Regions from separate parts of the Salimicrobium jeotgali genome, predicted to be linked through region 1. Evidence: riboswitches for the same ligand, from Rfam matches in the RefSeq annotation. Region 1 holds a riboswitch; the other holds the start of a gene.
The links. Region 1 has a riboswitch for lysine ahead of dapA (4-hydroxy-tetrahydrodipicolinate synthase). Riboswitches for the same ligand answer to the same signal wherever they lie in the genome.
Positions count from the first base shown of each region.

Region 2: another riboswitch for lysine. It lies ahead of AAV35_RS03825 (Na+/H+ antiporter NhaC family protein); the one in region 1 lies ahead of dapA (4-hydroxy-tetrahydrodipicolinate synthase).

Region 1 is NZ_CP011361.2:1,824,526-1,839,285, reverse strand. Features, by position in the region: gene AAV35_RS09165 (HD domain-containing phosphohydrolase) at 1-1,352, opposite strand, end outside; gene AAV35_RS09160 (CheR family methyltransferase) at 1,357-4,206, opposite strand; tRNA gene AAV35_RS09155 (tRNA-Val) at 4,351-4,422, opposite strand; gene AAV35_RS09150 (alpha/beta hydrolase) at 4,598-5,326, shown strand; gene AAV35_RS09145 (YjcG family protein) at 5,343-5,858, shown strand; gene AAV35_RS09140 (GNAT family N-acetyltransferase) at 5,927-6,289, shown strand; gene AAV35_RS09135 (MDR family MFS transporter) at 6,326-7,795, opposite strand; gene AAV35_RS09130 (helix-turn-helix transcriptional regulator) at 8,070-9,056, shown strand; lysine riboswitch at 9,234-9,413, shown strand; gene dapA (4-hydroxy-tetrahydrodipicolinate synthase) at 9,523-10,416, shown strand; gene AAV35_RS09120 (N-acetylmuramoyl-L-alanine amidase family protein) at 10,719-11,819, shown strand; gene AAV35_RS09115 (catalase) at 11,890-13,944, opposite strand; gene AAV35_RS09110 (ABC transporter ATP-binding protein) at 14,229-14,760, shown strand, end outside.
Region 2 is NZ_CP011361.2:771,692-786,451, reverse strand. Features, by position in the region: gene AAV35_RS03910 (dipeptide epimerase) at 1-308, opposite strand, end outside; gene AAV35_RS03905 (DUF819 family protein) at 321-1,484, opposite strand; gene AAV35_RS03900 (DUF3870 domain-containing protein) at 1,598-1,915, opposite strand; gene AAV35_RS03895 (hypothetical protein) at 2,189-2,413, opposite strand; gene AAV35_RS14610 (hypothetical protein) at 2,739-2,873, opposite strand; gene AAV35_RS03890 (zf-HC2 domain-containing protein) at 3,084-3,983, opposite strand; gene AAV35_RS03885 (RNA polymerase sigma factor) at 3,980-4,465, opposite strand; gene AAV35_RS03880 (HesB/IscA family protein) at 4,822-5,184, opposite strand; gene AAV35_RS03875 (YuzB family protein) at 5,243-5,479, opposite strand; gene AAV35_RS03870 (YuzD family protein) at 5,481-5,801, opposite strand; gene AAV35_RS03865 (NifU family protein) at 5,946-6,185, shown strand; gene AAV35_RS03860 (2-hydroxyacid dehydrogenase) at 6,235-7,194, opposite strand; gene AAV35_RS03855 (phosphatidylglycerophosphatase A family protein) at 7,320-7,820, shown strand; gene AAV35_RS03850 (TIGR01457 family HAD-type hydrolase) at 7,827-8,594, opposite strand; gene AAV35_RS03845 (DUF86 domain-containing protein) at 8,600-9,037, opposite strand; gene AAV35_RS03840 (YutD family protein) at 9,102-9,377, opposite strand; gene AAV35_RS03835 (methionine/alanine import family NSS transporter small subunit) at 9,504-9,599, opposite strand; gene AAV35_RS03830 (sodium-dependent transporter) at 9,599-11,131, opposite strand; gene AAV35_RS03825 (Na+/H+ antiporter NhaC family protein) at 11,313-12,857, opposite strand; lysine riboswitch at 12,992-13,168, opposite strand; gene AAV35_RS03820 (bifunctional metallophosphatase/5'-nucleotidase) at 13,326-14,729, opposite strand; gene AAV35_RS03815 (sulfite exporter TauE/SafE family protein) at 14,745-14,760, opposite strand, start outside.

The DNA of each region.
Region 1 (14,760 bases):
ATGTCTTCCCCTTCCAGGTTAAGAGGATATCCACGGCCGTCATAATGTTCATGGTGGGTGAGTACGATCATTGATAAATCCGCGAACTCTTCGGAAGCATTCAATATCCGGTGCCCAATTTCCGGATGTCGCTGCACGAGTTCATTCTCTTCCGCAGTTAGCGGAGTATCCTTGTTGAGAATAGAGTGATCAATGGTGATTTTCCCTATATCATGGAGCATTCCTGCCGTCTTCAGGTTCAATAGTCTCGTTTCATCAAGATCCAGAGCCTGACCCAATTTTTCGGCCAGGCTGCTCACACGCTGGGAGTGGGCTTCTTCACGCGGGACTTTTTCGAAAAGACTGGCCATCATACTGTTGATATAGCTGGTCCGATGGCTGTTTCGCTGGAACAGTTTATTTCTATACATCCGGTTCTCTGCATATTGAAGAACTTCCTCGGTGGACTGGAAGGCCATTTTTTTGACAGAGGAACCGAAAGAAGTAGTGATGTATAATTTATTATCGCCTTCAATTACACAGGATTTCACTAACTGGGCACGTATTTCCTTCACTTCTTTTTCGGACGTGTTCGGGAGAATAATAGCGAATTCATCCCCTCCGATGCGGAATACTTCATCATTCGTTCTGGTGTTTTCCGAAAGCGCTTCGGAAACTTTTTTTACAACGTTGTCCCCTTCGGGGTGACCGAAGGCATCATTGATAAGTTTCAAACCGTTGATATCTCCCAGTATAAATCCAAGTGGGAAATTTTGGGATGTATCCATTTCCTGAACTTTTTTCTCGAAGTAACGACGATTGTACAGTCCTGTCATTTCATCATGGATGGAAAGGTGTTCAATGTGTTTCTGGTAATTGACGTTTTCTGTCTGATCGATACAGGCGATTCTATACTCACCTTTATTAATCACGTTACTTTCCATATGCACATGTTTTTCTTTTCCGTTTATGTCCAGAGTAATATCTATCGGCTGTATATCCTTCTGATGTTCGAGTTGTTTCGTATGGAAATAAAAAGCATCCTGGCTATCTTCGCTGATCCACTCAAACAGTTTTGAACCTGTCAGATCCTCGTTTTCAAAGAGAGAGGAAGCTTTCCTGTTGCAGTCCGTAATGGAAAAGGAACCATCTACAGTCAGGTAAGAAATAGGGGCTTCATAAAACAAAGATTCATAATTTTCTTTTACCAGTACCAACTCATGATTTGTCCGTTTCAACTCTTCGTTCTGAAAACGGAGTTCTTCATGGTAGACCGACAGTGTAGAAAGAATTTCCTCTTTTGTTTCGTTTTTGTAGTCTTCAATATTGTTCCCCTGAAGAATTTGTTCGATTATTTCTTCCATACGTTCCATAAGTTTAGTCTCCTTGCTTCATGTAGTTGGAAATATCTATGATAGTACCGCCGATACGGAGCGGGTCTTCATCGTGATCTTTCTCGAGGACTCTCCCCAAAAAATGGACAGGGATGAAACTTCCATCTTCACACTGATAAGAAGCGAACAGGTTGATACTCTTCTTCTTCCCCGAAAGCATTTTTTCAAAAGCTACTTTTATATCATTTGTCTTAAAATATCGGCTGACTTCGTTGAGCGTCGTAGGAAAATCTTCCTTTCCATAACCGCAGTTCTGTAAAAAGGAAGGGGAGACGTCGAAATGATCGGCACGGCCATTGAATTCCCACCATCCCATATTGCTGATTTCAAGGACCTGCTCAAATTTCTCCTTCGTTTCCATCACTTTTGACCGTTCCTTTTTCAAATTCGTGATTTCTACGAGTGTGACGATAATTCCGTTAACGGAGTTATACTCTGTCCGGTAAGGACGGATGCGGACGAACCAGTGCCTGCCTTTATTATCCTCTATCTCTTTTTCTTTCTTTATAAGAGAATCCAGTACTTCGTACACGTCATCCACAACTTCGGGGTACTCGGACATGACCGAAATATGGGATATTGGTCTGCCTATATCCTCATCACGTACGTTTGAAACCTCCTTCATAAGTGGGGTGATTCTTCTTATACAGAGCATTTCATCGAGATAGAGCGCTCCTATCTCTGTATTATTCAATAGGTTGTTCAGGTCGTTATTGGCTTTTTTCAGTTCCTCGATTTTTTCCTGGTACTCGTTATTGACTGTATAGATTTCTTCATTCACGGATTGGAGTTCTTCGTTCGTGCTTTGCAATTCTTCATTGGAAGCGGTCAGTTCTTCGTTGGATGTCTGTAATTCTTCGTTGGATGTCTCCAGTTCTTCCACTGTTGCCTGCAGACCCTCTCTGGCAAGCTGGAGTTCGGATTCCAGATATCGGACCCGCTCTTTCATTTGATCCGACACATCCACTTCCTCACTATTTTTTACTTTCACCTCAGTAGCTTCAATAAAACTGATGAAGTAGAAAAATTGATACTTCATTTCGATGATGTGGCCGCTCAGGGAGAGAGAAGTCTCCTCTCCTGCTCCGTTCATGATATTATTCAACCGGACGTGAGTACGCTCTGCTTTCAGTCTGCGAAGGATATTGTTTACAAATAACGAGAGTTCCCGGGACATGTTGGTATTGAAATTATTTGAAAACTTGCCCGGCTGCGGTCGCAAATAATCCGACATATCATTAATAACGTGAATAATCTGATCGTTACCGTCGATAATTATGGAAGGGGGAGAGATACTGGATACAGCTTTTTGTAATACATTTTCAAGATTTACATTCTGGGCCACAGACTTTGCAGGCTGGGTGTTTTTCTCAATTTCCGGGCCTTTGTCACTGTACAGAGATATTCCCGAAGGATGGTCGGGCCGGTAATCCTCCCGAGGTTTGTAAAATTTCCATTTGTTATCTATGGACCGGTAAGCCTTCGTTAAATCTCCGAGAGTCTCACTGGTACCGAGGAATAAGTATCCATTTTTTAATAACGAGTAATAAAATTTATTCAAAATATACTGCTGTGTTTCGCTTTTAAGATAAATGAACAAATTCCTGCATACGAGAAGATCAAGCCGGGAAAAAGGAGGATCATTCACAAGGTTATGTTTCGCAAAAACGACCATTTTTCTTATGGAATTAGCTATGCGGTATCCTTCTTCTTCCTTTATAAAATATTTGGCTACAAGTTCAGGAGGGACATCCGACATCAGGCTCTCCGGGTAGACACCGTTACCGGCGGTTTCAAGTGCTTTGTCATCTATGTCTGTTGCGAAAATTTTCAGACCGGTCTGCAGATTGTTTTTTTCCATGTATTCACATAGAAGTATAGCAAGCGAATAAACTTCTTCGCCGGTGGAACACCCGGCGGACCAGATCCGGAGAGCCTCCTTGTTATAATCGAGTTTGGGGAGGACATTTTCGGTAAGACTGTCAAAAGCCTCTTTATCCCGGAAGAAACCGGTGACGCCTATAAACAATTCCTGTTGGAGTATATTTCTTTCCTTTTCCGAATTAGAGAGATGTTCCGCGTATTCTTCAAGTGTTTGAAGCCGGTTCAGCTTCACTCTTCTGTTAATCCTGCGGATCATCGTCGTCTCTTTATAGTTATCGAAATCTATTTTTGAGTGACTTCTCATAATTCTGTTTATCCGCGACAACATACTTTTTCCGTCGGAGGTTTGTAAAGACCTGTTAACGGGGTCTGCCGGATGAGTAACGTAATTGATTATCTCTTCAGCCATGTCATCCGGAGGGAGAATGTAGTCGATGAGACCGGTGGAAATCGCACTTCGTGGCATCCCGTCAAATTTGGCAGTAGTCTCGTCCTCCGCTATCACCATTCCGTCGGCATCTTTCAGGGCACGAACCCCGAGAGTACCATCGCTTCCGGTACCGGAGAGTATGACCCCGATGCTGTTTCTACCCTGGTCTTCAGCCAGTGATTTAAAAAACAGGTCTATCGGAAGATTCAGGTGTTTTCGTTCGGTTTGTTCACTTAAATGGAGAGTGCCATGATAAATGGAGAGATTTTTACGGGGCGGGATAAGGTAGACGGAGTTCGGCTCCGTCGCCATCATGTCTTCGGCTACATGGATATTCATACTCGTATAGCGGCGCAAAAGGTCATCCATGTGGCTTTCGAAGTCGGGGGAAAGATGCTGGATGATAATGAAAGTGAGACCTGTATCGTTGGGCATGGTTTTGAAAAAGCGTTCGAGAGATTCGAGGCCTCCTGCGGAAGCACCGATGCCGATGTAATATTTTTCTTCAGTATGTGACATAATTTCACCTCTATCGATTTCTTATGCAGATAATAATAATTGTACATGAGAAATCTTTATATGATAATAAAAAATACTTCCGTAATGGTTTTCCTCAACAAAAAAAGTCTTTCTCTCCCTAAGGAAGAAAAAGACTTTCAGTAGTGGGCCGTGCTGGGATCGAACCAGCGACCTCTTGGTTGTCGACCAAGCGTTCTCCCGCTGAACTAACGGCCCGTGTTTTGAATATGTAAGTAAGACATGTAATAATATACTATGTGTACTCTATATATGTCAAACGTTTTTTAAATAAAGATTCGAAAGCTTAACTATGATAAAATAAAAGTAAATGTTTGAAACTTCAACGTAAGGGTAAAATCTATGGATGATTAAACGATGCAGGGGTGTTCATGTGAAAAGGAAAGGCACATTCGAAGAACATACGATAAACAGTGAGTATTTAAAAGAAGAAATGAAACTGAAAGTATATTTACCGGAGAATTTTTCCGAACTGTACAAATATCAGTTCTGTATCATGCAGGATGGGGACGATTATTTTCAGATGGGAAGGGCAGCTACCCTGAGCGATGAACTTCATGAGTCCAAACAGATTTCTCCGACTATCTTTGTGGGGATCCATTATGAAGATAAATTCGACAGGCAGGATAAATACCATCCGGAAGGGAAAAGACAGCAGAATTATATAGATTTTATTGTAAACGAAGTTGTTCTTTTCCTGGATCAGACGTATCCGAGTCATTGTATGGCCAGCTGTCGTACACTGATCGGTGATTCCCTCGCAGGTTCTCTGGCTTTCATGATCGGATGCCGTTATCCTTATACTTTTTCCAACATTATAATGCAGAGCCCGTTCGTGAATGAGACGGTACTGGAAGAAGCTAAGAAAGCAAGCGACTTCACACCGCTGTCGATTTATCATACGATTGGTACTAAAGAGACAGAAGTAACTACCACAGAAGGCGAAGTAAAGGATTTTCTCAATCCGAACCGCGAACTGAATAAATACCTTGAAAGAAAACCGTTCGATTACACGTTCCACGAAATTGAAGGAGGGGACCACACATGGGGGTCCTGGCAGAAAGACTTCAAAAGGGGACTTGTTACTATAATCGGAAAATGAACAGGAGGGACGCAAGATGAAATATGGTATAGCTATTTTTCCGTCTAAAAAAGTCCAGGATGAGGCAAACTCTTACAGAAAAAGGTACGACTCTCATTATGCTCTCGTACCGCCTCACATCACTTTGAAATATCCTTTTGAATCGGACGATGAAGAAATCGAGAGAACCATTATCCCTGCGCTGGATGAGATTGCAAAAAAAACGAGGCCGATCGATATAGAAGTGAAGAAGGTAGGTTCCTTTAAGCCGGCAGCAAACGTGCTGTATTTAAAGATAGAGCCTAACGAAGATCTCCACAGACTGAGTGAAGAAATGCATGAAGGTGCTCTTGAAGGAGAAAGAGAACATACTTTCGTACCGCATATCACTATTGCACAGAGTCTGTCGGACGATGAATTCTCCGACATATATGAAAGTCTGCGGATGTCCAAGTTCGATCTTACCGACCGGTTAGACCGTTTTCAACTGCTCTACCAGCTCGATAACGAATCGTGGAGTGTGTATGAAACGTTCCGCCTGAAAGGGGAATAGAAATTATAGAAATAAAGACAGTATCTACAGAAGAGGAAAGAAAAGATGCCTACTCCGTACGGAGAAAAGTGTTTATTGAAGAACAGAATGTCACAGAAGAAGAGGAGCATGATGGTCTTGATGAAGTGTCTGTGCATTTCGTTGGTTATGAAGACGATCAGCCCGTCGCAGCCGCACGTCTCCGCATAATGGATGACTACGGAAAACTTGAACGTATTTGTGTGCTCAAGGAACATCGTGGCTTGTCATTCGGGAAACAGATGATAGGTACGATGGAAGAGCGCGTCCAGAAAGAAGGAAGGGATAAGGCGAAGTTGAATGCTCAGACCCGGGCGGAAACTTTTTATGAAAGTCTCGGCTATCGTACGACTTCTGATGAGTTTATGGATGCCAATATTCCGCACGTAACGATGGAAAAAAGCTTCCGTTAATAAGACAATATAGCAAAAGAGAAAGCAACAGGCGATTTATCCGCCTGCTGCTTTCTCTTTTTGTTTTTCGTTTTTTTGTTCCTGAGCCTGTCTTTCCCACTCGTCCCACTGCTCGTCACTAGGCGGAGAGGTGCGCTTAATGAATAAAGCAAGAACCGTTGATACCGCCGAGAGAGCGGCAATGAGGAAGAAAGCGAAATTAACCCCAAAGATATCCGGCCTCTCCATGGATGTGAGAGATGCTGCTACGTCTTTGGATGTTGTCATCAGAGTAACTAGAACGGCAGTACCCACAGAAGCAGCGATTTGTCTCATCGTGTTACTCACCGCAGCTCCGTGCGGGATAAGTTTATTAGGCAGCTCATTCAAACCTGAAGTGGTGACGGGCATCATCACCATTGAGAAACCGAACATGCGGATAGCGTAGACGACCACCAGGTAAGTGAGAGTCGTTTCCGTATCAAGTACTCCCAAAAGGACTGTCCCGGTCGTCATGATCGAGAGACCTATCACTCCGAGCACACGTCCTCCGATCCGGTCAAAAATCCTTCCGGTAATAGGAGACATCAACCCGGAAATGAGAGCCCCCGGAAGAAGTACGAGACCGGATTCGAGCGCAGTGAAACCACGCATGTTCTGCATGAAAAGCGGAATCAGTGTTTCAGAACCTATAAGCCCCATGAACGTGATGCCGGCGATAATGGTAGTCAGTCTGAATGTTTTCAGTTTGAATACCCTGAACTCAAGCATCGGATGAGTCATACTCAACTGTCTTCTGATAAAAGCGAAGAGAATGACGGACCCGGCTGCAAGGCCGAGGAGAGTGATAGGGCTTCCCCATCCATTGTTTCCGGCACTTGTAAATCCGTACAGTAGTCCTCCGAAGCCGAACGTGGAAAGAAGTACGGAAGGAATATCGAGTTTCGGATTTTTTAGTTCCGTCACGTTCCTCAGTACGAAGAAAGCTACCAAAATCATAATAATGACAAGCGGGAAGATGAACCAGAACAGGTATCTCCATGTAAATTCTTCAGTCACCCACCCGGAAAGGGTAGGGCCGATGGCAGGGGCGAAGGAAATAACGAGTCCTATGTACCCCATGGCCGTTCCGCGTTTTTCCACCGGGAATATAAGCAGGAAGACCGTCTGCATCAGCGGAAGCATGATACCGGCCCCGGCTGATTGAATTACGCGTGCCGCGATTAAGCTCTGGAAGTTAAAAGCGATACCTCCAAGAAATGTTCCAACCAAGAAAATTGTCATAGCTGTCATGAACAGCTGTCTTGTTGTGAATTTTTCTATTAAAAATGCGGTAATCGGAATCATTATTCCGTTCACGAGCATAAAGACGGTGGTCAGCCACTGGGCGGAGTTGGCTGATACACTCATTTCTTCCATAATCGGAGGAATGGCCGTAATCATAAGTGTCTGGTTAAGGATCGTAATGAAAGATCCTGATATGAGCAATGCCGCAACCAGAACTCTGTTGTAGTTCTGTTCCACCATTGATAACCCTCCTTTAGTTTGCATAGACTAATGGAATATTATACTCTCACGCTCCGGAGGTGACAACAATTTCAAACCCGTTCTCAGTAAATAAATGAAAACAGGGGCCAGACAGCTGTTTTATAAAAGATTACCAGAAATACAAAAAAATGTTCACCTGCGGGAATAGTAGGCATTTTTAACGATTGAGCATAGACAACAGTGTGAATAAATTTTACTATGAATTTAAGATATATGAAACGAACCTATTTTGAAGTCGTCGAGGGGTGAGTATTTGGAACTGAACAACAATACCAGGCTGTTAACGTTGTTACGTATCCTTTTTGAAGAGACGGACGAAAATAACGAACTGAGCATTACGGAAATGAGCAGTAAGTTACAGGAGTTTTTCGGGGTGGATAGAGAATTCGATTCGAGAACCCTGAAAAGTGACATGAACGTGCTGGAAGAGATCGGTTATGAAATCATAAAAAACCGGGGAAAATTCGGCAAAGTATATTACAGTTTTCAGGACAGATTGTTTGAAACGTATCAGCTCCGATTGTTGAATGATGCCATTTTGTCGGCCCGTTTCATTAATGGGGAAGAAAAAAAGAAACTTATTAAAAAACTGGGCAAATTAACGAGCAGACATATTGCTGCAACCCTCCCGGACCCTCTTATATTTTCACAGATGACAGCGAACGATTATGATCAGGTTAAAATCAATATTGATCACGTGCACCGGGCTATTTCCGAGCAGCGGGTCGTCTGCTTCAAGTATGGTAAATACAACATGAATAAAACGTTCGAATATCATAGAAACGGAGACGAGTACGAAGTGAAGCCGTATGCCCTTATCTGGCAGAACGACTTCTACTATTTGATCGGCTGGTTCCGTAAAACAGAAGAGATGCGTCACTATCGTCTGGATCGTATAAGAAACATCCGTATCGCCGAGGAGACGTTTGAAAAAGGTGACTTCGATGTTCAGGAGTACGTTAATCAGAGCTTTCACATGTTCTCTGGCGAAAATATGAAAGTCGAAATAAAATTCCATCAGTCCCTTCTGAATGTAGTACTCGACAGATTCGGTCTGGAAGTATCGGTGAAACAGGTGGACGAAGAGTATTTTCTCCTGTCCACAGAAGGGAAGATGAGTACGGGACTCGTCACCTGGGTACTCCAGTGGGGGCACAAGGCCCGGGTTGTATCTCCACGTACCCTTAAACAGGAAGTGGAGAAGGAGATTGAGAAAATGAGACGTCTTTATGAAGAATGAAGTTCTGGACCCCCTGGCCGGCCAGGTTCTTACAGTACAATTAAACAAAGCCGGCAATGGGCGTTGAAGAAATACGGGGATAATAGATTTTTTTGAAACGAATCGATTGTAAAAAAGGCCCTGCTCTGGTATGTTGGAAGTAATTCAATACCACATCTTATTTCAAATAATGTTTGAAGTAAGGGTAGAGGTGCAATAATCATTAGTAGATGCAGGGAGAAGCGGAGGCTTCGGTGAATCGCATCGAAAGGGGACATTGCCGAAGTGGCAGAAGCCTCATGATTCTGACCGCTGGTTCTGGTATTTAAAAGATGCAGAACTGTCATATAGGAGACTATATGGAGGGCTATCTTACGGAGAAACGATATACATGTTTCTACGGCAACAGCGGCCCTGATTTCCGTTGTTGCTTTTTATTATGGTCCTCCGCACCTAAATCTAAAAATCTCAAAAAGGGTGTGTAACAATGAATTTTGGACAATTATTAACGGCCATGGTGACGCCTTTTGACGACCAGGAGGACATCGATTATAACCGGACGAGAAACCTCGTGGAGCATTTGATCCTCCACGGCTCGGAGGGACTTGTCGTAGCCGGAACGACCGGAGAGTCCCCGACTTTGACGGCTGAGGAGAAAGTGGAGCTTTGCCGCTTTGTAGTGGAAGTCGCAGACGGAAGAGTACCGGTCATCGCAGGTACCGGTTCCAACAATACGAAAGCCACTGTAGAACTGACGAAACGGATAGAAGCAGTGGGAGTGGACGGTATTATGCTCGTAGCTCCTTACTATAGCAAACCTTCTCAGGAAGGCCTGTATCGTCACTTTTCTCAAGTGGCTGCAGCAACTTCACTCCCGGTCATGTTATACAATATTCCCGGACGGAGTGTCGTAAACATTGAACCCGATACGATTATCAGGCTTGCTGAAATCAAGAACATTGTTTCTGTAAAAGAAGCGAGCGGTGATCTGGATGCTGCCACGCGTATCATCAGCCAGACACCTCAGGACTTTTCCGTTTACACCGGAGAAGACAGTCTGACGTTACCGATGTTATCCGTAGGGGGCGCCGGAGTCATTTCCGTGTCTTCCCATGTTATCGGTGACGAAATGAAAGACATGATAGACAGTTACAAGCGTGGGGATGTGAAGACGGCGGCCACTCTGCACGGGTACATTCTGCCTATGATGAAACTTATTTTTGCCCAGCCGAGCCCTTCTCCTGTGAAGGAAGCCCTGAATTACATGGGAGTTTCCGTAGGGAGCGTACGCCTTCCTATGATTCCTTTGGACGACGCCGAATGTTCAGCACTGCATAATATGATAGATATTTATCAGCAAAAGAAAGTAGCAAGCATTTAAGCTGTATAGAGACCGGGACAGCACAGATAATGGAAAGACAAGGACCGGTTAATTCATTGAAACGATTTTCTGGAGAACAACACGGAGACTTCTGCGGGCCGTGCCCGCAGGATGCGAAGTGTTGTTCTTTTTTATTTATACGTCGAACCCCCTCCTGGAACCGGACAGCATCGTCCGACTTCCTGGGGGGATAATTTTTGTCATGGACTTTTGTTATACCTGTATTTAAGACCAGATTCTGAATTAATCCATTCGCTGGGTGTTCGTTTTATGGAAAAGTGTTATAATGATAACTGCCGGCCTTGGCCCGGCAAACAAAAGGAGGGATAGTCATTATTAAACAGATTACCGCTCTATTACTTACTTTTTTATTTATTTTTACAGGAACTTTTGCAGTAGCGGCAGACAGTCACTCCACGAAGCAGGTGGACGCTTCCTCTCTGTACTTGAGGGAAGCGCCGGGGAGCGAGTCCGAAGTGCTGGGAGCGCTCTCTCGGGGTACGGAAGTAACAGTGCAGGAAGAGAAATACGGCTGGGCGAATGTTGATTATAATGGACAAAGTGGCTGGGTAGCGGGTCATTATCTTGTATCAGCAGGAAATTCCGCTTCCTCCGGACAGACAGCTTCAGGAGACATAATCGTCCAGGCTGATACCGTTTACCTTCGACAAGGGCCGGGCACAGAGACTCCAATCGTCGGGTTCGCCGGACAGGGGGACACGTATCAGAAATTAGAAGAACAAAATGGCTGGGTAAAAGTTCAACTTGGTAACGGCTCTGAGGCGTGGATTGCAGGATTTTTGACAAGTTCCGGCAGGGCCACTGCTGTTAAAGCGTCCCATTCCGCTTCCCCCTCTGATGATATTTCTTCTTTAAAGAATTCCACGATCGTTGTAGATGCCGGCCACGGTGGGTACGAACCCGGAGCGATAGGCAGAGATGGAACGCTTGAGAAAAATTTAACCCTTCAGACCGCACAGACGGTGGCAGGGGCACTCAGGTATGCCGGAGCGGAGGTAATTATGACACGAACCTCCGACCGATACGTTTCGCTTTTCGAACGCACCGGATCTTCCGCCCGTCACAATGCAGACGCTTTCGTAAGTCTTCACTACAATTCTCACAAATACGAAAGTGCAAGAGGGATAAGCTCTTATTACTACGGGTCTCCGTCTCTCGCTGCCTCCATACAGAACCGTCTCACAGCACGCACAAGTTATCAGGATGATGGCACACTTCATGGAAATTTCCAGGTGCTTCGTGGTAACAAGGCTCCTGCTGCATTGCTGGAACTCGGCTATATTTCCAATGGTTACGAACTGGATCTTGCAAAGACGAGGGACCACCAGAATCAGGTAGCTCAGGCAGTAACAGAAGGATTGCGCAATTATTTATCAAAATAACATCAGGACTTACATAACAGATTTTGAAGACATACGAAACCCCGGATTCTCTGAATCCGGGGTTTTTGATTTATACTAATTCGCGATCAAAGAAACGGTGTGCGGCTACGGCTTTAATGAAGTCTTCTCCAAAGGACTCGAGATCATCTGAAGTGATGACTCCCGGCTGTCCGCTCATGCCCGCTTCTTCGAGCCAGTCTTTACCGTCGTGAGTCGCTCCGACAGGCTTGAAGTGCATGTAAGCTTCTTTCGTGAAGTACTTCGCCTTCATTTTGTAAGATTCACTGAGGTCAGGGCCGCCTACAACGTACACAGCATCGAAAAGTACGGAATCTCCGGTAAGGAATGTATGATCCGCCTCTACCGTGTACCCATTATCAGCTTTGATTTTACCGAGTTTGGTACTGAATATTTCAGCATCCGCACCGGCTTTATCGATACCGTCAAGGACTCCCTGAACTTCTTCACCGTTGAAGCCTTCTGCAAGCAGCACGGCAATTTTACGGGTTTCAGGTGACTGTACCGTATTCGCCATGCTCAGAGCCGGAGAAGTTTTTGTTATATTTTCCGCCTGATTTTGTGGTGCTGCCAGTCCGAGATTATCTGCTACGTAGGAAGCAAGATCTCCGCTTATATTGGAAAGCATATCCACAACCTGTTCGCGGACGGCTGTCTGCTGACATTTACCAAGTTCAAAGCTTATAGCATCTTTAATATGACCTTTCTCGTGTTCACTCATACTGTTCCAGAACATGATGGCCTGAGAGAAGTGGTCTTTGAAGCTTTCGCTCCGTGCGCGTACTTTCTCACCTTCCACTTTTTCCTGATAATGTTCGAATCCGCCTTCCTCCGGAGGAACAGTACGCGGATGGTTATCCGCCAACGAGTTATTGTGGTAACTCGACTGACCGCGGTTAATCGTCATTCGGTGCATACCGTCGCGCTGGTTGTTATGGAAAGGGCAGACGGGGCGGTTGATCGGAATTTCGTGGAAATTGGGCCCTCCGAGACGTGTCAGCTGAGTGTCTGTATAAGAGAACAGACGTCCCTGTAACAGCGGGTCATTGGAAAAGTCGATTCCAGGTACGACGTGGCCCGGGTGGAAAGCGACCTGTTCGTTCTCGGCAAACACGTTGTCCACGTTCCGGTTCAGCGTCAGCTTACCTACCCGTTTGACCGGAACTTCTTCTTCGGGCCACACTTTCGTAGGATCCAGAACATCAAAATCGAAAGAATGCTCATCTCCTTCATCGATTATCTGAAGTCCCAGTTCGAATTCGACGAAATCTCCATTTTCAATTGCTTCGTAAAGATCGGCACGATGGAAATCCGGGTTTTTACCATTCACTTTTTGTGCCTCGTCCCATACGAGGGAGTGTACGCCGAGTTTCGGCTTCCAGTGGAACTTCACCAGATGACCTTTTCCTTCTTTATTTACCAGTCGGAAAGTGTTTACACCGAAACCTTCCATCATCCGGAAGCTTCTCGGAATGGACCGGGGACTCATCGCCCACAAAATCATGTGTGCCGATTCCTGGTTATTCGCAATGAAATCCCAGAATGTGTCATGGGCACTTGCTGCCTGAGGGATGCCGTTATGCGGTTCGGGTTTTAGCGCGTGGACGAGATCCGGAAATTTAATGGCGTCCTGAATGAAAAATACCGGTATGTTGTTACCTACAAGGTCAAAGTTGCCTTCTTCTGTATAGAACTTTGTTGCAAACCCACGCACGTCACGTGCCAGTTCTGCTGACCCTTTAGAGCCTGCAACCGTGGAGAAGCGGGTGAAGGTAGGGGTCTTTTTGCTTGTATCCGTCAAAAAATCAGCAGTTGTGTATTGTTCCAGAGACTCATAGAGCTCAAACTCTCCGTGGGCGGAATAGCCTCTGGCATGTACGGCTCTTTCCGGAATACGTTCATGGTCAAAGTGCGTTATTTTTTCTCTGAAATGGAAATCCTCCATTAAAGTAGGCCCGCGTTCTCCCGCTTTCAGGGAAAATTCGTCTTCAGAGAGTTTCGTTCCATGGTTCGTGGTCATCTCTTTATCGCGATCATCAGCTGTAAAACGTTCCAGTTGTTCCTGTTTTCTGCTTTTTTTATCGCTCACACGAATCCTCCTTATCATTATGTCTTCCTAGGGAATGTACCCACGCTCCATTCAGATGAAACTCTTTTTACATTAATTGTGAGATTAAAGAAGTTATAAAATAGTTAACTGAAACTAAAAAAATTTTTCTGTAGTTGCTTTTTCCAAAATTATAAAAAAACGTACCTCTTACAAAAATTTCAGTTTTTAACAATTACCACGGACCACTTTCAAATAGGAAAGCAGAAAAAATTAAATAGTTTTGTATAAATAGAGTTTTATCCTTTGAAAGAAGTTAAAATAAAGGAAGGGGGGGGATCGAAATGATTGAACTGAATGGAATAACACATAAATTCGGAAAAGAAAAAGTGCTGGAGGATGTCGACATATTCATCGATCGCGGGGAAATATTCGGATTACTGGGCCCCTCAGGATCCGGAAAGACCACACTCGTGCGCATTATGACGGGATTGATCATCCCTCAGGAGGGGGAAGTGAAGCTGAGGAACCAGCGAATGCCGAAACGTTCGCTTATGAAACGGTACGGTTATATGGCTCAGGAAAATGCTCTTTATTACGAACTGACCGCCTGGGAAAATCTTGATTTCTTTTCTTCCTTCTATCTCAGAAAACAAAAAAAAGAAAGAATGAAATATGTACTTCGTATTACCGGACTACTGGAATACAGAAACCGTTCCGTCGGCTCTTTTTCCGGGGGGATGCGACGAAGATTATCCTTGGCGATAGCGATGGTTCACGATCCGGAAATTCTGATACTGGATGAGCCGACCACGGGACTTGACCCTGTAGTACGCCGCAGCATCTGGAAGGAATTTTACCGGTTGAAAGAACAGG
Region 2 (14,760 bases), 1.1 Mb from region 1:
ACAGCCGCTTTCGCGCTCGAATTATGGATGCAGCTTTTTTCCAATTTAATGAGCTGATGGTTCAGTTTTTGTATATCCTCATTCATAAGGGCATCCCGGACAGGTCCTTCCACGGCCGCTCTCATCCCTTCCAGAGAGTCTCCAGTCACCTGGAGGGAAGCCGTCGCCGACCCGTACCCTTCGATCCCCTCTTCTGTTTTCACGAAGACATCCATTACTTCAATGTTTTCCACGGTACGGACGGCTGTTTTAAAAGGCCGCTTCAAAGAAACAGTTCTGTTTTCGCATACGATATCAGTTATTTTCATATAGCTCCTCCCCTACAACATCGAAAGCACTTCGGCAACCAGCAGTCCACCATACGTTCCTAGGAAAGAACCGCCGAGCGCCATCAGGACCCCGACCGGTATAAGCGATCTGTGGTAAGCTCCTGCAAGCAGTGGTGCGGACGCCATACCGCCGATATTCGCAAGACTCGAAACACCGAGTGTGAACAGATCCAGTTTGAAAATTTTAGCGGCAAGCAACATAATGATCGCGTGCACAGCGAGAATCACGAAACCGGAAATGATATACACCGGTGCCTGTCCCAGTTGGGAGAAATCGGCACGAGAAGCGATTAAAGCGATAACGATATAAAGGAAGACGTTTGCGATATCCATCGAACCCGGAACTTTCGCAAGCTTCGTCATAGCAAGAAGCACACCGATAATGGAAACGATGAGGATCGTCCACGTCGTCGCGTTAACGACAGTACCGAAAGAAGGGAGCACTCCGCCGATCTCGGCAGCTATTGCGGAAACGAATATGGCTATGGATAAAAGACCGAGCATGTGGACGAAAGTAATATTCTTCGCATCCTTCTCTTTATCCTCCTCCACGAGGTCAGCGGTGATTTCATCGAGATGTTCGGTATTGGACTTAGCCCATTTGTTGAAAAGGGCCGCGAATGGAACGAGCCAGAACATAATCATGACCCAGGAGGAATAGTTGACAGTATCCATAATAAGGGCGTAACCAAAAATATTCTCCGGCACTTCGAGGATCCCCTGAATGATAACCATGTTGGCGGAGCCGCCCGTCCAGCTTCCGGCAAGAGCTCCCAGGGCCTGCCACGTATTTTCAGCATATAACCCCTGGAACAGCAGGTACGTGACGACGAATCCGAGCATAATACTGAAAGCAGCTGTAAAGTAACCGATCAGCATCTTCGGACCAAGTTTTTTCAATTTACGCAAGTCACAGTTAATGAGCATCAGGAATATAAGCATCGGCAGCAGAATGTCCCGGACATTCCCATATGTACTGTCAATAGTCTCTGTAGAACCGATGACGCCTGTCGTCTTCAGAATCGCACCTCCGAAGTAAATAAGCACGATACCCGGCACGTATTTGAAAAATTTACTTTTTGATGATTCTAGAAAAGCTACCAGTCCGGCCAGACCTATGATGACTCCCAGATAAAGAAATCCACTTTCGATCATAATGATTCTCCCCCTTGATTGATATTATGTATAAAAACAAAAAACCAGCCGGCAAGAATACGCTTCTTGTCGACTGGATTTTATCCACGATCAGTGAGATAAAGCAATCGGTATCATATATTCATAATGTCATAGTACTTCAGCTGTGCCTGTTTAAAAGCAACGATCAGTGCTTTTTTGGAGGAGCCGAAATACCGCGTCGTAATCGCCTGTTCGACTGTTTCCCCGTCCGTCATCTTTTTCCCGATGAACAGACTGTGGACAAAATGGACGGTGATGTCCAGCATGGCCGTACATTCGACATCGACGATTTCATTACTGTTCATATCCACGACAAATCCGACAAAAAAGGAATCATATTTTTTCGTAATGGCATTATTCCCGGGTGATTTGGATTCACCCACTATGTAACACGTCTGTGATTCATACATTAAGTTTCCTCCGAATCTCCGGCATCTTTTGCAAGGATAGCCCGCCCGGATAAAAGCGAACCGCCGTTACAAAATGCAGATCCAATCGGTGTTTATTAAAATAGTACCATTTCTATAAAGCGCTTTCAAACACTTTTTGAATTTTCTCACATAATTTAGGTGATGGATGTTCTTTTGACAAACCCTTATCTACAAGAGTGTACATCAGGTCTTTCATAATAATTCTAAAGAAATTACGTAAGAGTTTATTTCTATATAATGCTAAAAGTTAACTTACTGTCTTTTACAAGGGTGTTTACCTTCTGCAATTTCAGGTTTCTCATGTGTTATTTTGGCTGCTCTATCCACACCTATAACCATCAGTAGCATAGAAAGAGCAGAAAATACCACCCAGTAACTATTGTTGTTTACTGCCAATATTAATGCAATGATTGCCAAAAAAATCGAGGTTGACTGCAATATCATCCATCTTCTGTCTTTTATTACTGGCCAGTTCATATAGTCCCCCTCCCCAAAGAGTCATTGCTATTATAAGTTAGTACCCTTATAAAGCTCTACTTGGTAACAGTATATAAGCTCCACCCGGATCTTTTACACTTCTTTAATTATTTCTTCAGCACAGTTCTCTAATCCTTTTTCTTTCCCAGGACACTTATAAATTATTGAAAAGACATGAAGTATTCTCAATAAAATGAACTAAATATAGTTCTCCATAGACCTATAGCAGCTGTTACCAGAAGCATTATTAATAAAATCTTGAATGATTCTTTATAAGCCCCGCTTTTCCTATTTTCTCTTTCTGAGATACTCCATATAAAATTAATCAAAAAATACTTATAAATACAATCACGCTCAAATGGAATGGAACATCGGTAATTGCCATACCTATTATTAAAAACATTGCAATTATACCGGCAATTGTATCATTTTGATTTTTCAATGTACTATTTTCATTCATAATTAAGTTTCCCCTTCGAGGTCTCGTTCGCTTAATCACAGTTTGTCCAGTCTCCGGTGCAACGCTTCTCTCTGTGTGAAATAAGATACCATCAATCTCAAAGATTACTACTTCCTTAATTCTACTACTCTTATTCTTTCATTTACTGAGGTGAACAGAGAACGTGTACCGTTCACAACTAAACATACGTTTATCCTCCTTATACTTTTTTCATTTAATTAAACGTGTTTTCACCCATTTTGAACCTATCGAAAGAATCCCATATAATAAGATAGCAACTAATAAAATAGCTGTGAAGTCTCTTGTTACTGAATATGTCGTGGTATTCCATCCAACTACAATGAGTTGAGCGAGTAAATAAGATAACGGAAGAAAAGTTACATTGGTTATTCGTGCGACCCAGGTTTCATTCGAACGAACAGCGAATATGAGTCCTACACAGAACAATAGTGCAATCATTGCTAACCCTGAGAAATAAGCCAAAGACAATCTTGGCAATGTAACGACGCCCCCTCCCGAATGCTGGTCCTCTCCATAAATAAGCTGATCCTGGCTTCCGTCAGTGTGATAGTAATACACAGACTCCACTGACTCACCATCCGGGTTCAATACAATCGGCGCGTTTCCTTCATTATTAGTAAAGTCTTGCCAACTCGTCTCCCAGGCCGTCAAATGATAAATCGAACCCGTTCCACTTTTATCTGGATAAGTTTCAAGATCGTAGCCGGCCACCTCATCATCAAAAACGGCAAGAACTGAGCCGTTATCTGTTTCACTGACTGACACTACTTCTTCTGAATATGGCAGGTATTCACGAGCTGTCAAAAAAGATACTGCAAGGACACCAATCAAAAGAGTGAGCAGTGCGGAAAAAATAATCGTCTGCCATTTCTTTTTCCGTAAAGTAGTCTGAATCTTTCTCAACGGACGAGAATCTGTCTCTATCGGAAAATGTCCCTTTTCTGTCGTCTTAAGTTCATTTAAATACTCGTTACATTCCTTACACTCGTCCAGATGGATTTCTACTAATTCTTTTGAATCTTCACTAAGCATGTCTTCTGCATACAGAGGAATAAGATCTTGAATTACATTACAAGACGTTACCTTCATTTGTTCTCCCTCATTTTTTCATTGATTTTTTTCCTGGCACGGTAAAAAGTGACACAGGCCCAATTGTCCGTTTTTCCAAAAATTTCACCAATGTCTTTATAGCTTAATTCTCCAAACATTCTCAGTGTAACTACTTCTTTATAAGTATCCGGTAGTGCATGAATAATTTTATGAATACGCATCGATTCTTCCTTATCCAAAACCTTTTTTTCTATACTTGTATCATCTGTTTCTTCAGGAATTTCCTGTCTGTTTACTACATGCTTATTTTTTCGTAAATAAGAGTAATAACTATTTTTAGCAATTTGAAAAAGCCATACTTTTATGTCGCTTTTTCCTTCAAATGAATCCAGTGCGTCGATAGCCTTCAAAAATGTTTCAGAAGTAATGTCTTCGGCAACATGTCGATTCTTTGATAAGCTATAAACAAATAAGTAAACATCCTTAAAATACCGTTTATATATCTCCTCCAGCCCGGTCACTTTTTCACCTCCTACATATTAGACGCACAACCTCACGAAATCTTACAGAGATTTTAAAGTTTTTTCTTTTTATTCAACTGAAGCGTTCAGTTCCAGGACATTTAAGTAATTGGTATATAGTTTTTTTGTAACCAATAAAAAGATAACTAAGGTTATCTTCTCCCACAACGTTAGCTTCAGTTTATTTTCCCGGTTTTTTCCAGGGCAAGGGAGTCCGCTTTTTTCTTAGGTATAAATCCACAAAAATATACACCTCCCTGACGAATGTTCCGTTCGCTAAGAAGGTGTATTATGTGAAGACACGAAAGAGGGTCGTTTCCCTCAAACGAATATAAAACGAACTTTGAAATCGGCAATCAGCAGTTCGGGTCCGGCGTGCCTGCGTTTGTCGCTGTCTTGAAGGATGATCCACAGCCGCACGATACGATGGCGTTCGGATTATCAATCGTGAACCCGCCACCCATCATGTTCTGTTTGAAATCGATCTTCGTCCCTTCAATAATTGCAGCATCCTGATTATTGATGATGACCTGAAGGCCGTCGTGTTCTTCTACTATATCAAGTTCTTCATTCATTGTTTCTTCAAAACCGAGCTTATAGGAAAGACCGCTGCATCCTCCGCCCTGGACACCGAAGCGTAAGTATTTATCTTGAGAGTCTTCTTCCTGCAGCATTTCGTTCACTCTGTAAATTGCAGCTTCCGTAATATTCAGAACCATTCGGAACCTCTCCTTTCTACTATCAGTATATAGGCTGATCAGTAAATGTTCAATCCATTCATATCAGCTCTTCTTCCTCAAGGTATTCATAAATCTTCTCAAGCAGTTCATCCGGAGAATTAGCAAATATCCGCTGTCCTTCGACGAGAGCGTAATTTTTGATGGCACACATCCCGCAGTGATTCAGACAGCCCCATTCCTGAACATCCAGATCCGGGTCCTTCTCCAGCTTCTCTTTCACTTCCTGGGAACCGTCGGCGAGGTTCGTTACACAAAATTCTATAAGAGGATTCAATTTATCCCTCCTGTGCCGAAAGACCGTGCTTTTCCAGATGCTGATAGACGGATTTGAGACGCGGGTCTCCTTCTCCGGCTATTTCTCCTTCGACCAGCACCAGTGGATAAAAAAGCTCGTCTTCCATAATCTTTTCGGTGTACTCATCTTCTTCTGCAGTAAATATATCAATGTATCGGTAAGTGATTTCTTCATTTCCATACTTGCGACCGATGGCTGCCTGGAGCCACTCATATGTCTCTTTCGACCCCGGCGCATTCACGCAGCTCGCACAGCGCTGATCCGCCCCGTACACAGTGATAGTTACATTCTCCTTATTCACCGGCCTCTCCTCCTTATCGGTTACTTTCATTTTACAAAACTATTGAGAAAAGATAAAATGATAATAGTTCTCATCTTCCAAAGCTATGGATGCTACATTTGTGATATAGTATAGATAACATCATCACGAAAGGGGAAAGTTGATATGCAACAACAAGTGGATATGAACGAACAAGTCCAGGAAGTCCTGAATAAACTGCGCCCATTTCTGTTACGTGACGGAGGGGACGTGGAACTTGTAGACGTAGAAGACGGCATCGTCCGCCTGCGCCTTATGGGAGCGTGCGGTAACTGCCCAAGTTCAACGATTACATTGAAAGCCGGAATCGAACGGGCTCTCAGCCAGGAAGTTCCGGGCATCTACGAAGTCGAGCAGGTATTCTGATTATACATTACGTAAAAAGAGAAGGGGCTCCCCTTCTCTTTTTTTATGTTCACGTGACCGGGGTGAGAGGACTCTCCCCCGCAGTGACACGCGTGACGTTGTCGAGACAGAGCTGCATCATGCGATACCTCGTCTCTGTTGTTGACGAACCGATGTGAGGGGTGGCCGTCACGTTTTTCAACCCGAGAAGCGGGTGATTTGCAGAAATCGGCTCCTCTTCGAACACATCAAGGCCGCATCCCCTGATTTCCCCGTTCTCAAGAGCGTGCTGCAGAGCTTTTTCATCCACCGTTTTCCCGCGGGAGGTATTGATGAAATAAGCGGTGTCTTTCATGGTACGGAACGCTTCATCATTGAACATATGATGGGTTTCCTCCGTGTACGGAGTCATACAGACGACGTAGTCGGACGTTTGAAGCAGTTCATCGAGAGAAACGTACCGGGCCCCTGTCTGCTCTTCCGCCTCGGGGTTACGGGAACGGTTGTGATAGAGCACTTCCATCGAAAAACCTCCGGCTCTTTTAGCCACTGCCTCTCCGATGCGTCCCATTCCGACGATACCGACGGTTTTATGGTGGATATCCGTGCCGGCCAGCTGCAGCGGAGACCACTGCTTCCACCTGTCTTCTTTTATGTAATGTTGAGCTTCGCTGATTCTTCTTGCGGTATTCATCAGAAGAGCAAACGTAAGATCAGCTGTCGTTTCGGTTAAAACATCAGGCGTATTCGTCACGGTCACCCCGTTCTTCCGCGCTGATTCCACATCAATGTTATCAAAACCGACGGCCAGATTGGCTACGATTTTGGCGGACGTGTTCCGGAAAAAGTCATCATCCAATTTCTCGCTCAGCATCGGAACAAGAGCATCAATGTCTCCTCTTTTCGCTTTCAGCTCCTCCTCCGGGATCTGCTGGTCGATGTCGTACATATCAATGTCGAGTCGGTCACGGTAAGGAGCAACGACTTCTTCCGGTAATGGTCTCGTAATCAATACTTTCGGCTTTCGCATGTATAAGTCCCCCATTCTTGATACAGACATCCGGTCTGTCTCTTTGTTATACTTTATTCACGGGTTTGTTCCTATATAAACCAGGGAAAGAGAAAATTGTACTGAGTCGTTAGGAGGAAGTTATAATGAGTGATAAAATTACCAAACTGGAACAGACGGCACGGGCGTGGCTGAAAGAACGCGGTGTATCAATCGATGACATTGCGGATCTCGTCTATTATCTTCAGGCGAAATATCACGAAGGTCTGACGATGGAAGACTGCCGGGAAAACGTCCAGAAAGTCCTTCATAAAAGAGAAGTACAGAATGCCATTATCACCGGTATTCAAATGGACAAGCTCGCAGAAGAGAATAAGCTCGAAGAACCGCTTCAGAGTACAATCGAAACCGACGAAAGTCTGTACGGCATCGATGAAATCATCGCTTTTTCCATCGTGAACGTCTATGGTTCCATCGGGTTCACCAACTATGGTTACATCGACAAACAGAAACCCGGCATTCTGAAAGAACTGGACGATAAATCGTCCGGCAAATGCCACACTTTCCTCGATGACATCGTAGGGGCTATCGCAGCAGCTGCTTCCAGCAGGCTGGCCCACAGTGCTGCAGGTGATAACGACGAATAAAGGGCCTCAGGAAAACGTCCACTCATCCAGTTTCTTCACTTTATAAGTGGGCTGACTCGCGACCTCGTTCAAGTCTTCGAACGAGGTCGCTCCTGTTTCTACCATCAGTGTGTCCACTCCCGCATGGATGCCGGCTGATATATCCGTTTCATAGTTATCCCCAACAAGCAGCGCCTCTTCTTTACTCACACCGAGCACTTCCAGCGCCTCTTCCACAATCAACGCTTCCGGTTTCCCGACATACACGGGGCTGATTCCGGTAGTGAGAGCAATCGCTTCCGTTATCGCTCCGTTCCCGGGGAGCATTCCCTCTTCTGTCGGAATCGCCCTGTCTTTATTCGTACTTACAAACACCGCTCCGTTCTGGATATTCAGCGCAGCCTTCCTCAATTTATCGTACGACAACTCGCGGTCAATACCGACGACGACCACGTCAGCGTTCTCCTCGGTAAGCGTCGCGCCTCCTGCAAGCAGGGCTGACTCGAGCCCTTCTTCTCCGATCATGAAGACGTCCGGTTCAGGAAACGTGCGCTGTATGTAAGCGGCGGCCGCCATGCTGGACGTGTATACCTGCTCCGGAAGGGCGTGTATCCCCATCCCGTTCAGTTTATCCGCCACCTGCAAAGGCTGTCTCGAGGAGTTGTTGGTAAGGAATACGTAGGGGATGCCCTGTTTTCGGCACTCTTCGACGAAAAAGGGCGCTTCCTTTATCGCTTCGTTCCCCCGATACATCGTACCGTCCAGGTCGATCAGCAGTCCTTTGTACTTTTTCATTGCTGTCACTCCTTCGTAAACGCCGAAACACTTCCCAGTTCGGCATTCAAATAGTGACGGATACGCTCCGGAAACTGTCTTAAAGACCCGAGGCATTCGTTCCACTCGCTTAACAGACGTTCATGGGAAACGGTCGTATACTCACGCACGACTGCCTTTCTCATATCGATGATCCTCTTGTACTGATTCTCCTCTTCATAAGGTAGAACTTTTTCGTCCATAAGAATATCGATAATATCATGGTAGCTGCCCGGATCGCGCATGATGAAGCCGTCGATCATTTTATTCCCCACATCAATCATCACTTCCACACTCATGTGGGTAGCTCTTTCCAGAGCAAGCCGTTCCGTAGTGGTCTCCATCCCTGCCTGCTGCAGTTCAGGGATCAGTTCTTCCACGTAGATGAGAAGGTTATCAATCTCTTCACGATTCACAAAATACATTCCGTTTCACACCTTTCCCGGTTTCTCATAAGAAATAAGAGGGGCGCGCATTCACCTCCTCCTTCTACTTATCAATGCGTTTCAGTACAAAATAGGCACAACCGAAGTTACAGTACTCGTACAAATAATCTTCGAGCGTGCTTATTTTCGTATCGAACGTCGCTTTCTGGTTCTGATCATCATAGAACCCTTTCAGCCTGAGCTGACCATATCCCCAGTCACCTACGATGAAATCGTATTTCCCTAGTATCTCGCTTGCTCTTTGTTCAATAGACTCTTCTTCCACCGCATTGCGGTGATCCTCTAAAATTTCATATTGTTTACCTAACAATTCCAACATGTTATCACCTCTTACACTGTTGCCAGTATACCATAATTCCACACTCCGAAGAAAAAGGTAACGACCACCTCCCGGGTATTTCCCATATAAAAAAACAGCCTGCACCAAGTGCAGACCGCCTGTATCCTATGAATTTTTGGATTTCCGTACAGCGTTGGTAATACTTAGAGCAAGTCCGCCCCAAATGATGGTGATGGTAAGAATGAACATAACTATAGCCATCAGAGTGACCCCTCCTTGTGGTTAGGCTTAGTCGGGTCTTCAAACGCCGTTCCCTGTGGCCATTTCTTCATGGAGAAAGCAAAACCGATCAGGATAGCAGCGAATGCCACCACCCACCCGAAGTAGATAAGGAAATCCGTCGGGTATCCCTCGTACGGTTCTGCAAGTTCACCAGTAAGGTTCTGGACCATCTGGAACCCGAGTACAATTGGCGTGATGACACCGAGACAGAATCGCCACCAGCCGGCAAGCATAACGTCAGAGCTTGAGTTCGCATGCTCCTGAAGAGCTTTCAGTTCTTTTGCGAACCACACGACAGCCACTACTTCGACAAGACCCGCAAGAGCCACGCCATAGCTGTTGATGAAGTGGTCGACGGTGTCGAGTATGTTCAATCCGCCTCTTGTTGCATAAAGCAGGGAAAGAATAGCTGCAATTCCTCCGCCGAAGATTACTGATTTCTGACGGGAAATATTGAATTTTTCGGATACAGCGGCTACATATGTCTCCGAAATCGAGATTAGAGAGGAGAACCCTGCCAGAACGAGAGAGGCGAAGAACAGGACACCGAACAGTCCCGGTATGCCCGGAATCTGACTGATGATTTCAGGGAACACCATGAAAGCAAGTCCTATCCCTCCGACCCCTTTCTCGGCTGCCAGGCCTGCCACAGTCGTGTCGTACTGGAAAGCCATGAATCCGACTGCGGAAAATACCCCGATTCCTGCAAGAATTTCAAAAGATGAGTTCGCAAAACCGGTAATAAATGCGTTGTTCGTAATATCGGACTTTCTCGGCAGATAGGAGGCATACGTTACCATAATTGCAAAAGCGATGGATAAACTGAAGAAAATCTGCCCGTAAGCAGCAATCCATACTTCTGCATCCAGTATTCGGCTCCAATCCGGTTCGAAAAAGCTGTTCAGACCGTTCATTGCGCCGGGAAGCGTTACAGCCCGAACGACGATGATAAGAAACAGAACGACGAGAGCCGGGATGAATATCTTGTTGGCGACTTCAATCCCTTTTTTGACTCCCCGAGACAGTGTTCCGAGCACTATAGCCCATACAATAACGAGAGGGATGAGTACTTTAGGTACGAGACCGCCAAGCTGACCGGGGTCTGCAAGATTAAGGAAGTCTCCCACGAAGAAAGCCGTCGGATCACTCCCCCAGGACAGACCGATCGAATAATAAGCATACATGAGTGCCCAGGCGATGATGACTGCATAGTACGTCGAAATGACGAACGCGACGAGCACCTGCCACCAGCCGATCCATTCCATTTTTTTGTTGATGGTAGCAAAGGATTTCGGAGCGGATCCTCTGTACCTGTGACCGATAGTGTACTCCATAATCAACAGCGGAATCCCGGCAGTGAGTAGCGCGAATAGATAAGGAACGATGAATGCACCGCCACCACTTTCATAAGCTGTAGCCGGAAAACGCCAGATGTTACCAAGGCCGATAGCCGACCCCATCGCTGCAAGCAGGAACCCTACCCGGGTGCCCCATTGTGAGCGATTTTCCATAGAAAAGACCTCCCTTTAGACTTCACCTGTCCCCCATGGTTAAAATTTAAAAAATTCGGACAAATGAGATTATTCTGTAATCTTGTATAAAGTATAATGGGAAATTTCAACTATGTCAAAAGAAACTTTAGACAATCCAACATAAACAAAAAGACCGACACACGTCGGTCTTTAGGGGCATTCAGCTATTCGTTTCAGGTTTGAACAGGAAACCGGCTGCAACCACTACTAAAAGAGTCGCAAGCAGCGGTACCAGCACACTTTCCAGCAGCGCAAAAAGGAAATATCCCGTCGAAGCGGCGACCGCTGCAATAATAGCGTAAGGTAGCTGGGTCAGCACGTGATCAATGTGATGGGATCCGGCTCCCGTTGAAGAAAGAATCGTCGTATCAGAAATCGGGGAACAGTGATCCCCGAACACGGAACCTGCCAAAACAGCGGACAGTGCCGGTACAATGAAGGACGGATCCGTAACTGCAGCGATTTCCCCTGCAATCGGAAGCATAATCCCGAATGTACCCCAGGACGTCCCAGTTGCGAGAGCCATAAACCCTGCCGTAAAGAAAATAAGCAGGGGAAGATAGGCGACATTCAGGTTCGATGCCTGCACGAGCCCGGCAAGATACTCACCCGTACTCAGCTGATCGATCACTGAACCGATCATCCATGCCAGTACAAGAATATAAATGGCCGGAAGCATCGCTTTGATTCCTTCCAGGAGCACTTTCCGGAGTGGAGACTTGCCGGAAGGGAGACCGGTGTACATCAGAATCGCTACGACAGCCGCTGTCAGTCCTCCGTAAAACAGGGAGAAATTGACGTTCGTGTTGGCGAACGTACTCAAAATATCCGCAGAACCTTCACTGGCCCGGACGCCGGTAAATATCATGAGCCCTACTGTCATCACAACGAGGACGGCAATCGGCACGAGCAGGTGTCTGATGTGTCCATTATCATGAGGATGGAACTCTTCATTCAGATCCCCGGGTATATCCGTATGCTTCGGATCGGTCAGTTCCCCCGTCTCCTCCGCTCTTCGTTCGTGCTTTTTCATGGAACCGAGGTCCAGCTTCAGCATTATAGTGAGGAAGACGAGAAGCAGCGCGGCAAAGACGTAGAAGTTATAAGGAATCATCTGGATGAACGCTTCGAACGCCCCGATATCCGTTATTTCATTCGCAGCGAGAATCGTACCGATTGTACCGATGATATAGGCGCCCCAGCTCGATATAGGAGAAATCACCGTCACCGGAGCCGAAGTGGAATCGATATAATAAGCGAGTTTAGCTCTCGACACTTTTTGTCTGTCGGTAACCGGCCGGGCTACCTGACCGACGGCAAGAGCGTTGAAATAATCATCGATGAAAATGATGATACCGAGCACTGCCGGCACTAAAGAAGCACTCCGCTTCGTCTTCACGCGGGAAATTGCCCACTTCCCGAACGCCCTGCTTCCGCCGGAGGCGGTCATGAACGCGGTCATGACGCCGAGCAGCAGCAGAAAAGAGAGCAGGTACAGGTTCCCGATATTCAGTGCCCCGTCCGTATAGAAAATCGTATAGAATTCCTGCCACAGAAGACTGAGAGTTCCCGTTACGTCGAACCCGGTAAGCATAAACGCTCCGATGAGAATTCCGAGACCGAGAGACAGCAGAACCTGCCGGGTCGCTATGACCAGAATAAGCATAAGAACGGCCGGTATAAGAGAATAGATTGTTCCTTCCATAAAGTCGTACCTCCAAAATTTTTTTGGCATGGATCGACTACATGAACATAGGAGTAATCGAAGTTTTTTTGCATATAAAAAAACAATGACAGAAAATAATCCATCATTGCTTCAGCAATATGATTATCCTCCATGCGATCAGTAGCGCACCATGCATGTAACATGCATGACAGTACATCTTTTATTCAAACATGTACCAGCATGGAAGGTATGACGATCCGTCCATACTTCGGCAGGGCATCCTTTCCCGGGGGCTCTTCGCTGTCACGCTCGTTCCCGATACTGATATGTCCTGCACCTCTACCTCATCGTGGCGATAAGGTCACGCGTATTCAATTCGGATTAAATTCTATCAGCTTCCCTTCCCTATTGCAAGGGGACTTAAGCTTCAAAAAAGAATTGCCGTCTCCAGCAATTCTTTTAAACCGGCTTATTACTAAAAAATGGACGACGACGCCCTCGATACCGTTACCGGGAAGAATACTCTCCGGACTGCACAACTTCAAGCAGCAGATCGCGAAGCATTTCCGGCAGGTAATACGTTTTCGTCGCACTATGACTGATTTCCGGGAAAAACTTCCCGAAACTGAACGTATCTGCTGTAGCCAGACTGTACCAGCGGTCCCGTTCGATCGGCTGACCGTCGAACCATACTTTACGCACGTGTTCGCCTCCGCCCGGGGAAGTGGCCGTTTCGATTTCAATACCTTCAAAAATCATTTTACCGATCACTTCTCCGCGGAACCCGAGCCCTTTCAGCGGAAATTCCGTCACCTGTTTCGTGTAGGCGGAGCGGACGACTTCGACGATTTCCTTGCCGCTCAAATGGACCTTGCAGGGGTTCATCGGGTGGGGACAGATCCGGTGCAGATCCGCGTACGTCACGGCTCCCTCATCCAGTCCTTCAAGAATGACACCGGCATTCAGCATAGCTATATCTGCCTCTGTCCAGCTGCGCAGTTCCTTCGTCAGTTCTCTCATCAGCGGTGTCTCATGGAACCAGTCCGCTGTCAGAGGAGTTTTCAGTTCCGCCACGGTCGAATAAAGACGCCGGTGCGCTTTTTCTTTTAAATTCTCGAGCCTTTCTCTCACTTCCGCACTTTCTTCAAGCGTATCGGATGCGACCGTGTACGCTTCCTTATTCACCAGTTTCTGCTTCGAATGATCCCAGTCTATAAAAATTTCACCGAGATGTGTTCCGTGCTTCCCAGCAGCCGTAAGCAGCACGCCATTGTGCTTCTCCCCTTCCGGAAGAAGGTGATGAGTATGACCTCCGATGATTACGTCAAGTCCGGGATAATCGGCAGCCATCTGCCGGTCCGTGTGGTAACCGAGGTGGGAAAGAAGAACCACGATATCACTCTGTGCCTTCACTTCCTCCATATACCTGTCCATCATTCTCTCCGGGGCCTCCACTTTCCACCCGAGCAGCTGATAGAATACACGGAAAGGAGCAGTGAGCCCGATGATGCCGAGTTTCACACCGCTCGCAGTCTCCCTGATGACGTAAGGCTTCAGCCAGTCCGGATCTTCTTTTGACATAGGGAAAGCATTCGCACAGGCTACCGGAAAGTCCGCTTCGTCGTACAGATGGTAAAGTTCCTGTTCCGCAAGGGTGATGCCTTCGTTGTTGCCGAAGTTCACTACATCATATTCGCTTGCATTCAGTAATTCCACGTTCCCTTTGCCTTTCAGTCCTTCTGCCACGGGGTGGAAGCGGTCTACGTGGTCCCCGTTGTCGAATACGAAAGAAGCTTCTTCTCTGTTTCTATGCTCCCGCCGTTTCTCTTCGATATAACCGGCGAGTTTCGGCCATTTTTCGAAATAACTGTGCAAATCGCTCGTATAGTAAATAAATATTTTCTCTATCATAATCTCTTCTCCTTATCATAATCCCTGAGAA